DNA from 2 places in the Halomonas sp. HL-93 genome. Region 2 is predicted to be linked to the other one. Evidence: predicted binding sites of a transcription regulator. Region 2 holds the regulator's gene; the other holds the start of a gene.
What was found. Region 2 encodes LexA, which represses DNA repair genes until DNA is damaged. Its sites were predicted from a motif close to TACTGTNTANNTANACAGTA; they were not measured.
Positions count from the first base shown of each region.

Region 1 (5,769 bases), 480 kb from region 2:
GCCGACTCGGTACCGTGGCCATAATACAGCCCCGCCAGATAGAACTCGCTGGACACCCAGCGCAGGTAGTCGCGTAAGCTTAAGAGCTCGCTCACCAGTGCCGAATCCGGCAGGGAGAGAGCGGAGTGTGAAGTATCGGCGTTGAGATGCGTGGTCACATCGGCTCCTGATCAACTGAGGTCCCCATCCCCTGATGCTAGAGGGCATGGCATGGCGAAAGAAAAGATTGTACCTTTGACGCCGCCCGGTTCACAGCAACGCTCAGCTCGCTATACTGTGCGCTTGCAACCTTCCTTGCCCCTTTGCCACCTGAGCCTGTCATGACAAGACGCCGCCACCTGCCCGACGACGACGATATCAGCGCGTTTCGCCAAGCGCTGAAAGCCGCGGGCGTGCGCCGTATTGACTCCAATCAGGCCGACCCCGGCAAGCCCAGACGCAACGACGATGCCCAACAGATACGCCGCCAGGCGGCGGTGGAAAGCAACACCCTTGCCACCAGCGGCCGCACCTCCGATGGCCGGGTCGAGGCGGTGCGCCCTTCCGAATATCTGGAGTTCAGCGTTGCCGATTTGCCGTGGCGCACCTTCAGCCAGTTGAAACGTGGCCAGATGGCGTGGCAAGCAGGCCTCGACCTGCACGGCTATACCCTGGAAGAGGCCCGCGCCGAGCTCGAAAGCTTTCTGCGCGACGCCGCCTCCCAGGGGCTGCGCTGCGTGCTGGTGGTGCATGGCAAAGCCTGGGGCACCACGGCCGACTTCCCGGTCCTGAAAAGCCACACCAACGCCTGGCTGCGGGAATGGCCCGGGGTACTGGCGTTCTGCTCCGCCACCGAGCTCGACGGCGGCACCGGCGCGGTGTATATCCTGCTGCGTAAACGCGGGCAGTAGGCGGGCTATTCTGCCGCGTCCGAGGCAATGCCCGGCATTCTGCGCTCCAGGGCCTCATCGGCCAGGTGGCGGCCCAGTCGGATAAGATCTTTGGCGCGGTGGAATTCGTAGGTACTGCAGACGGTTTTGGGAATTTCGATCAGCACATCCGGCGGATAACCAGCAATCTTGTACTTGGCGAGCGCCGCCTGGGTGATATCGAACGATTCGAGAATCATATCAAGCTTGCCCCATTCGCGCTTGCCGCGAAGGTCCACCGTTTCATCGTCATCACTGTCGTCACTGCTGCCGCCTAAACCGCCCCATAGCCGCCGCGTCGTCGCGCGGACCTCTTCCATCCAGCCGCCAATGTTGGCGTCCCGGTCCCTCTCCAACTCAGTACGGCTGTCCTCACTCTCCCCCTGAGGCAGCAACTCCTCCAGCGTGACTGGCTGCGGGCTATGGGCGGTGACGTTCACCGCCACCACAAAGTCGGCCTCGTGGGCCGCTAAAATGGGCATCATCGGCAACGGATTCAGCAGCCCGCCGTCCACCAGCACCTGCTCGCCGATATGCACGGGGGTAATCACGCCGGGTACCGCAATCGAGGCGCGTATCGCGCGCAGCAGCGGGCCATTCTGAAACCATACCTCGCGTTGGCGTACCAGGTCGGTGGCCACGGTGGTTACCGGAATCGGCAGGTCTTCGATCAGCCTGTCGCCGACCAGCCCTTCGAGCTTGCTCATCACTTTGCTGGCGCGCATGGCGCCCATCGGACTCCAGGTCACGTCCACCAGCCTGAGCACGTCCAGGTAGTCCAGGTTACACACCCATTCGCGGTATTCCGGCAGCTTGCCCGACGCGTAAATCCCACCGATCAGTGCGCCCATGGAGCATCCGGCGATGGAAATAATCTCGAAGCCCCGCGCCTCGAGCGCTTCGATCACGCCGATATGCGCGTAGCCCCGGGCCCCGCCGCTGCCCAGCACTAACGCCACCTTATTGCCGCTCTGTTCATTGGCGTTGGTCACTTCGTTCATCGCGCACGTCCTTTTACTGATTCAGGCATTGCGAGCTCATGCGCCGTGATCACCTGAGCCACCTGCGCCACGGCCTCGGGCTCCAGGTGCAGATGATGGCCGCCCGCCACCACGTGGCGGGTCAACTGCGGCACCGCCTGGCGGGCTTTGGCCGCCCAGTCTCGCTCGCCCAGAATGCCCTGCTCCCCTTCTATCAATAGCACCGGGGCCTGAATATCCGCCAGTAGCGCCAACACCTGCGCAGGGGTAAAACGCACCAGTGACGGTTTCAGCAGCCGACTGTCGGTACGCATTTGTACGTGTCCGTCGGCCGTTGGCGCGGCGTTGCGCTCCACCAGCGGGGTCGCCGTAAGCGTATCCAGCGGGGTGACGCCACCCGCCACGCGCGCGGCCACGGCACTGGCCAGATCGGGGTAGCGCGGCGCTTGGGAGAGAGGCCGTCGGTGGGCCATCAGCCCCTTGCGTAGCTGACCGGCCGTTTCATTGGCGGGCGTATTCAGCGCGCCCAGACCATCCAGCAGGGTTAGCCGCGCAATCCGCGCCGGCATGGCGGCCGCCAGCAGGCAGGCCACCGCTGCGCCCATGGAGTGGCCAAGCAACGCAACCCGCTCAATGGCCAGTTCATCCATGGCATCCAAGACATCGTGGCAATAGTCCCACAACGCATAGTCGCTGCCCGCCGGGGCGTGCGCCGACTGCCCGTGGCCACGAAAATCGAGCGCCACAATGCGGATATCCAGCGCGTCCGAAAGCAAGGGTGCCAGGCGCGTAAAGCTTGCCGCATTATCCAGCCAGCCGTGCAGCGCCAGCCACACGGGGGCATCGTCACGCCCCCAGCTCAGGGCCGCCAGGCGCCCCTCGGCAAGGGCAAGCGGCTGAGGGGCGTGGGTTGAAGAGGGATGCATCATCAAACGTATCCTAAACAAGCCAGCCGCTTTACGCGCGGCCGGGTGACGGCATAAATCACAAACGGTACCATGCCAGCCTGATGGGCCTGTAGAAAATTACCCACGCCTGCCGACATACCCTGCTGCTTTTGATGAGGCTTTATATGAAACCCCACCGTGATACCCGTGCGCGCAACTGGGTCTTTTTTATCGCCGTTACCAGCGCCATCGTGGTGGGCCTTTGGCTGGCGCGGTAGCAACGAGATGCTTCAAGTCGCCTGACGCTTGCAATTTAATCCTCCCGGCTGAATACTGTATATAAATACATATCTCAAGCCGTGAGGATGCCGACAATGACGCAGCCCCTATCACCGGTCGCGCCCGCCTTGCCGTTGATGTCGCAGCCGCTGCCTTTTCCGCCGCTGCACGGCCGCGCGGGCGTTAGCGGTTTCCCCTCGCCCGCCCAGGATTATGAACCGCGTACGCTGGATCTCAACGCGCGCCTGATCAAGAACCCGACCCACACCTTCTATCTGTCAGCGACCGGCGACAGCATGGAAGGCTGGGGGATCTTTGACGGCGACCTGCTGGTCGTGGATCGCAGCGTTGCGCCACGCCTGGGCCATATTCTGGTCGCCATGTTCAACGACGAAGTGCTGATCAAGCGCTACGCCCTGCATCGCGGCACCCCGCACCTGTGCTCGGCCCACCCCCACTATCCGCCGCTCCCGCTGGAAGACACCGACTGCCAGGTATGGGGCGTTGTGCGCGCAGTCGTTCACGAATACCTGCGCTGAGAGGACGGCTATGATCGGGCTGGTCGACGCCAACAACTTCTACGTCAGCTGCGAGCGCGTCTTTCAGCCCCACCTGGAAGGCAAGGCCGTGGGCGTGATGTCCAACAACGACGGCTGCGTGATTGCCCGCTCGGCGGAGATGAAAGCGCTGGACATCCCCATGGGCACTCCCGCCTTCAAGCTCGAAGGGCTGCGCCAGCGCGGAGCGATTCACTTGCTGTCGTCCAACTACGAACTGTATGGCGACATGTCAGCCCGGCTTGCCCAGCTGCTGCGCGACGCCTGCCCGGACATCGCCCCCTACTCCATCGATGAAATGTTCATCTATCTGGACGGGCTGAGCGAGCGCCAGTGCCAAACCCTGGGTGAAACGCTGCGCCGACGCATTCGCCGCTGCCTGGGGCTGCCGGTATGCGTTGGGCTGGCCACGACGCACACGCTGGCCAAGCTCGCCAATCACGCCGCCAAGCAACAGCCGCATTTCCAGGGCGTCTGTCTGCTCAACGGACAGGATGCGACGACCAAGGCGCTACTGGCGCAAACGCCGGTCAGCGAAGTGTGGGGCGTGGGCCGACGGCTGGCCGAACGGCTTGCCATTGGCGGCATTCATACCGCCTGGGACCTGCGCGAGAGCGATACCAAACAGCTGCGCAAGCGCTTTTCGGTAGTGCTGGCACGCACCGCGCTTGAGCTGCGCGGCACGTCCTGCCTGGACATGAACGCAGTGGACCAACCACGCCAGCGCATCATGACGTCGCGCTCGTTTGGGCAAGCCACTGGCGTAAAACATCAGGTACACGATGCGCTGCGCCGCCACGCCCAGCGCAGCGCCGAAAAACTCCGCCAGCAGCACAGTCTGGCGCGCTCGGTGATGCTGTTCCTGAAAACCAACCGCCACCGTCGTGACCAGCCGCAGTATTTTCCCCACGCGCTGATCCCGCTACCCACGCCCAGCGACGATACGCGGGTGATTCTCGACGCCGTGCGCCAGGGCCTCGAACAGATATACCGCCCCCGCTACCGGTTCATGAAGGCGGGCGTGATGCTGCTCGACCTCGTCGATGCCCAGCAGCACCAGCTATCGTTGCTGAACGCCCCGGCCCACCACCATCCGCGGTTGATGGCCACGGTGGACGCCATTAACCAGCGCATGGGGCAAGGCACGATCCGCTTTGGCATGACCGATGACGATGCCCCCTGGCAACTGCGCTGTGCCCATCGCTCCAACCGCTTTACCACGCATTGGGATGAGCTGATGGAAGCCGGCACGCATCCCGGTGCCATTGCTGACGCCAGGTCAAAACGGCAGCGCTCAGCGAACCTGTAGCGCAAAGCGCAACCGCGGACTTAGAGCTTCACCCAGCGCCACCATGGCGACCAGAATGGCCAGCAACCACGGCCAGTGCGCGGCAAACGACACCTGATAAATCCCCAATGCATCGATAAAAATCACCACAATGCCCAGCGGGCTAACGTAACGCACCATGGACAGCCACAGCGCATAGGGCAACGGCGCCAGCCCAAGCTCATCACGGAACGTCTCGCTCTTCAGCACAAAGCCTGCCAGCACGACCATGCCCAAACCGCCCAGCGGCATCATCAAGCGTGAAGTCAGGTAATCCAGCCAATCGAAAACGCTTTTACCGGCCAGCGTCCAGTCGGCGCCCAGATTGAATGACAGCATCGCCAGGGTACTGATCAGCCACAGCACGATACCCGTGCTCCACGAGGCGGTGCGCCGTGAAATGCCTTTGTTATCGCACAGCCAGGACACCGTTGCCTCGACCATCGAAATCGCCGAGGTGAGCGCGGCCATCGACAGCATCAGGAAGAACAGGGTACCGAACAGCGTGCCGAGTGGCATCGCCTGAAAGGCCAGCGGCAGGCTCATGAAGATGAGCCCCGGCCCTTCGGCGGGATTCATGCCGTTGGCAAAGATCACGGGGAAGATCGCAAGCCCGGCCATCAATGCGACCACCGTGTCGGCTATCGCGACACTCAGCGTGGTGCGGGCGATCGAAGTGCCTTTGGGCAGGTAGCTGCCGTAAGTAAGAATCGCCCCGGACGCCAGCGACAGGGTGAAAAACGCATGCCCCAGAGCCGCCAGCATGCCCTCGCTGGAAAGACTGCCGGCATCGAAGGAAAACAGGAAGCTGAACGCCTGAGCAAAACCGCC
Region 1 is NZ_LT593974.1:1,360,414-1,366,182, reverse strand. It holds gene prmB (50S ribosomal protein L3 N(5)-glutamine methyltransferase) at 1-158, opposite strand, end outside; gene GA0071314_RS06155 (Smr/MutS family protein) at 321-890, shown strand; gene GA0071314_RS06150 (patatin-like phospholipase family protein) at 896-1,909, opposite strand; gene GA0071314_RS06145 (alpha/beta fold hydrolase) at 1,906-2,817, opposite strand; gene GA0071314_RS06140 (LexA family protein) at 3,150-3,593, shown strand; gene GA0071314_RS06135 (Y-family DNA polymerase) at 3,604-4,920, shown strand; gene GA0071314_RS06130 (sodium-dependent transporter) at 4,906-5,769, opposite strand, start outside.
Region 1: the regulator LexA is predicted to act here: its motif matches at 3,107-3,126, upstream of GA0071314_RS06140 (LexA family protein).

Region 2 (5,769 bases):
GATTCGTCAAGCCTCCGGCTTCAAGGTAGATATTTTCTCTACGTTTCTTGAACCTCTGGAGCAGGAACTCGCCACCCATTCGTCCTATAGCGTGGGGCGAACGCACTCGATTGGTAGCGACGACGTCTACATGGATCGCATTCACTCAGTGCATTTCGCGTTGGATAACGACGATGGGGCGCGCACCCATCAGTACGATAAAGCCGATATCATCCTGGTAGGCGTATCGCGCTGCGGCAAAACACCTACCTCGCTCTATCTGGCCTTACAGTTTGGTATTCGCGCCGCCAACTACCCGCTTACAGAAGACGACCTGGATGAAGATGGGATGCTAAAACTGCCCAAGGCACTCGCACCCCACAGGCACAAATTATTTGGCCTAACGATTGACGCACGGCGTCTGGCGGCGATCCGCAACGAGCGCCGACCTAATAGTCGGTATAGCTCGATGGATCAATGTATGCAGGAAATTGAGCAGGCCGAAGCGTTGTATCGACGACTGCATGTGCCTTACATCGATGCCACTCGTTTCTCAGTGGAAGAGATATCCACTCGCATGATTGCCGAAACCGGGTTAGCGCGGCGTTTTTCGCCCCGCTAACCCCGGAAATCGCAGGCTCACATGCCCTTGGGTGCAAAAATCCCTGGGGCATTACGCCAGTAGCCTTTGTAGTCCATGCCAAAACCAAACACGTAACGGTCGGCAACTTCCAGACTGCAATAGTCCGCTTTTAAACCAGGGACTGCTTTTCGGTCATGACGCTTATCGACCAGCACCGCCGTGGTAATACTGGCCGCTTGCGCTTCCTGACAGTAATTCAGAATCGCAGCCAATGTCGTCCCTTCATCTAGAATGTCATCGACGATGACCACGTGCCGTCCGGCCATGGGGATTTCCGGCGACACCCGCCAGAACAGCTCACCACCGCGGGTTTCATTGCGGTAGCGCGTGGCATGTAAGTAATCCACCTCAAGGGGAAACCCCAGTCGGGTTAACAAGTGACCAGTGGTAATCAACCCGCCATTCATGACGCAATAAAAAACCGGCAGTTTATCGCCTAGATCGTCGCTGATCTGTTCGGCCATACGGTCCAGCGCCTGCTCCACCTGCTGCTGGGAAATCAAACAGTCGGCGTTGTCCATTAGCTCGCGCATGGAGTCGAGCGACGCGAGCGCTTCTTTATCTAGCTTTGCCATTAAAATTCCAACCTGCTGGGTAAAAACGGTCTTTAATTGCCAGTTGACAGGGTCGCCATTGCCTCAAGCTGGGCATGCGTGCGACGCCAGCGGCTGAGCGCGGGCAATGCATCCAAGTCTGGCCGAGCACGCTTATAGCGAAGTTTTCCAGGCCGGACGGACTGGGGTGCGGGGACGGCGGACACCACTTCAAGCGCCGCATTACGATCATTGCATACCAGCAACATATCGCAACCCGCTGCCAACGCAGCCGCCGCACGTTCGCGTGGCCCCCCGGCTTGATGAGCACCAGCCATGCTCAAGTCATCTGAAAAGATGCAACCTCTAAACTCCAGCGACTGGCGAAGCATGCCAAGCCAGCTAGGCGAAAAACCAGCGGGTCGCGAGTCAAAGGCCGAGTACACAATATGCGCGGGCATGACTCCATCGAGCTTTTTCGCCAGAGCGCTAAAGGGAATCAGATCGTGTTGTTTCAGGGCTTCAAACGAGCGATCGTCAATCGGCAGCGCAAGATGCGAATCCGCCGCCACGCCGCCATGCCCTGGGAAATGCTTGCCAACCGCCGCCATACCGGCGTCATGAAGCCCCGCCACTAACGCCCCGCCCAATTCGCTGACTTGCTCGGGCTCAGGGCCAAAGCTGCGATCACCAATCATGCTGGACAATCCGCTGTCAACGTCCAGCACGGGGGCAAAACTAATATCCAAGCCGCAGGCGGCCATCTCCATGCCCAGTAGCCACCCAACATCCTGGGTAAAGGCAAGCGCCGCCGCGCGATCCTGCTGATAATACTCACCGAGACGCGCCATCGGCGGCAGGCGCGTCAATCCTTCCTTGATGCGCTGAACGCGACCGCCCTCCTGGTCCACTGCCAACAACAAATCAGGCCGTAACTTGCGCAACTCGCCACACAATCGACGTACCTGATAGGCGTCTTCGACATTGCGCGAAAATAGGATGACGCCTCCCACCGCGGGCGTTTTCAGCAACTGCCGGTCTGCAGCGGTCAACGTGGTCCCCTCAAGGTCCAACATGACCGAGCCTAATGGATGTGTCATAGCGGGATGTCCAAAAAAAGCGCCAATACTAGACGATGATTAGCGTGAATCCAACGATCAATGCCTGTCGTGAAGCCAGACAGGCGTTCCGGGTGGGGCCTGTTCAAAGAGCCAAAGGAGGTCGTCATTACGCAAACGCACACAACCATGCGAGGCTGGCTGGCCCATTGGTTGATCCGGCGGCGTACCGTGCAGATAAATATAACGACGCTGCGAATCCACCAGGCCGCCACGGTTTAACCCCGATTCAAGTCCACATAGCCATAGAATGCGCGTCAGAATCCAATCTCGCTCAGGGAACTCAGCAGCCATCTCAGTGTTAAACACTTCCCCCGTCCAGCGACGGCCTTTAAACACGGCGTTTTCCGGGGCATTACCGCCAATCGCGGCGCGAATATAGTGCCAGCCAATAGGCGTTTTCCCACTCCCGTCTTGACACCCAACGCCGGCACGCCCGGTGGAAATATTACACTCATAGCGACATACATCGCCTTGCCAGGCACGTAACTGCTGTGCCTGAATGGCAATTTCGAGCCATAACGCCTGGCGGGGAGGCAACTCAATGAGCGACGGTGTCTGCATGATTCTCAATGTCTTTCTCGTCAGGTAGCGGCGCGTTCATTGCCGCCACCACCACCGGTCGAAGGCGGCGAACCAAGTCGCGCACCGTGACGTGCTGGTGGTAATCCTTTTCAGCAATATCGCGCAGCGCATCCAGTCCCGAAAGCGTAAAGATGACGGTACCTAACATAAAGTGTAGCCGCCAAAAGCGCTCGGCGTCCGGCAAATCAGGAGTGGCGCGGCGCACTAAATCAGTGAATCGGCTAAAGACATCCCCGTATTCTTGCTGAATGTAGCGGCGCAAATGGCCCTGGGCTTGGCTGTACGCAAGGCCAAGCAAACGCATAAAGACTTTTAGGCTATTGCGCTCAGCGGGCACCGTCAGCACGGTTGTCGCCATGGTTTCGAGCAGCACCTCAAGGGGAATATCGCGCCCTTCATAGCGAGCTTCAAGATCGTCTAGAGCACTATGAAAACGCTGCGAAAACGGATCCAGATAACGCGCGAATACCGCCTGAATAAGCGCTTTTTTAGAGCCAAAGTGATAATTCACCGCGGCCAAGTTGACTCGCGCCTTACTGGTAATATTGCGTAAGGACGTCTCGGCAAAACCACGCTCTGCAAAGAGCACTTCCGCAGTATCTAGAATGCGCGTCACCGTATCCGATTGAGCCATGCTGCTCTCCATAAAAACGGTCCATAAAAACGGCTGTTTTAAACAAACTAGGATACTACGTTATCGCTAGATAGCTCTCAACGTTTACCTGGCGATAAAAGACGCACCTGTAGCGCAACCGCATCTCCTTATACATCAGGTTGTTAGCCAGACTAACTCAAAGATATACTGGACAGGGAAACATACTGTATACTTAACCACATAGCCAAAAGGTAAACAGACGCTGTCTTGCCCACTTATTCAATTGGAGGCTGGTATGTCGCGGCCGTTAACTGTTCGTCAACAAAATGTCTTCGACTTTATTGTCAAAACCATGGCCGAGTTTGGCTATCCGCCTACCCGGGCCGAAATCGCCAAAGCGCTAGGGTTTCGCTCGCCCAATGCGGCAGAAGAGCATTTGCGGGCACTTGAGCGCAAGGGCGTCATACGCATCATCCGCAACACATCCCGCGGTATCCGCTTACCCAACCAAGAGCCCCAGGAGACGCTTGATACCCAACCATCAGCAACGGATCAGGCGACGGGTTTACCTATTATTGGCGAAGTCGCGGCAGGCAGTCCTATCCTGGCCGCCGAGCACATTGACCGCTACTGCCCCTTACCCGCCGACTACTTCACGCCCAAAGCGGACTATTTGTTACGTGTGCGCGGGCTTTCAATGCAAAACATCGGCATTCTGGAAGGCGACCTGCTCGCTGTACACCGTACCCAGCACATTCGGGATGGGCAAATTGTCGTTGCCCGCCTGGAAGATGAAGTGACCGTTAAGCGTTTTAAACGCGAAGGCCATCACGTCACTTTAATCGCGGAAAACACCGACTTTGCCCCGATCGAGATCGACCTACGTAGCCAGCCACTCGAAATCGAAGGTGTGGGCGTCGGCGTTATCCGCGGTGGCAATGGCCAAGCGCTTGGCTAACGCTAGCTAAACACGATGGTTTTATTACCGTGCACCAGCACGCGGTCTTCCAAGTGCCAACGAAGACCTCGTGCTAGCACGGCTTTTTCCACGTCACGCCCAAAGCGCACCAGAGCCGTCGGTGTATGACAGTGACTGACCCGGTGGATGTCTTGCTCAATGATAGGTCCCGCATCCAGCTCTTGGGTAACGTAATGGCAAGTTGCGCCTATTAGCTTTACACCGCGCTCATAGGCTTGGTGATACGGCTTGGCACCGGCAAATGAGGGCAGAAAGCTGTGGTGGATATTGATCACCTGCCCCGCATAGCGCTGGCACAACGCTGGCGGCAGAATTTGCATATAGCGGGCCAACACCACGCAGTCTGCTCGCGCTTGGTCAATATGCGCTTGCACTTGCCCAAAGGCCGCTGGTTTATCCTTGGGATCCACGGGAACATGGTGATAGGGAATACCGTACCACTCGGTTAACGACCGCATATCATCATGATTCGATATCACGCCAACAATATCGCAATCAAGCTCACCTACCTGCCAGCGGTAGAGTAAATCAACCAAACAATGTGATTCTCGCGATACCATCAACACGACCCGCCGACGCTTCTGGGTATCGACCAACGCCCACTGCATATCAAACTGCGCAGCCACAGGTTCAAAGGCCGAACGTAACGCTTCCGCCGACATACCCAATGAATCCGCTAATATTTCGTAGCGCATAAAAAAACGCCCGGTTTGCAGATCAGAATGCTGACTAGCCTCAGTAATAGACCCGCCTTGCGCGGCAATAAAACTCGATACTTCCGCCACAATTCCCACCTGGTCTGGGCAGGACACCACTAAACGATAAAAATGCGACATAGTCATTACTCTTAACGGTTTACCACGCGGCTATTGTCATGGCCGTCCATGGGCATTCAACAAACGTCTAGTGTACCCAATGCGACGCCCGCAATCATCGACTGTCACGGCGATGATTGTTAGCCGACCGCCGCTTACCGTATAGTTGAGGAATTATTTTTTAGGCTTTATTACTCTGATGCATCCACCGCGCGCTCATATTCGTCCCCGTCGTCGCCCCCCATTGCGCATCTTGCCGTTAGGCGGTTGTGGGGAGATTGGCATGAATCTGACGCTATATGGCTACGAGGATCACTGGATCGCCGTGGATTGCGGCATGATGATTCGTCAGGATTTACCCAACGCTCCGCTCCAAGTCCCCAACCTGGCGACGCCGAAAGCATTGGGCATCGCGCCTAAAGCGCTGTATATCACCCACGGGCATGAAGACCATATTGGCGCAGTTGCCTGGCTCTGGCCTCACTGGCAATGCCCCATTTATGCCACGCCCCTGGCGGCAGG
Region 2 is NZ_LT593974.1:1,840,924-1,846,692, reverse strand. It holds gene ppsR (posphoenolpyruvate synthetase regulatory kinase/phosphorylase PpsR) at 1-601, shown strand, start outside; gene GA0071314_RS08520 (hypoxanthine-guanine phosphoribosyltransferase) at 619-1,197, opposite strand; gene nagZ (beta-N-acetylhexosaminidase) at 1,230-2,255, opposite strand; gene GA0071314_RS08510 (L,D-transpeptidase) at 2,313-2,837, opposite strand; gene GA0071314_RS08505 (TetR/AcrR family transcriptional regulator) at 2,815-3,492, opposite strand; gene lexA (transcriptional repressor LexA) at 3,749-4,411, shown strand; gene purU (formyltetrahydrofolate deformylase) at 4,414-5,268, opposite strand; gene GA0071314_RS08490 (ribonuclease J) at 5,531-5,769, shown strand, end outside.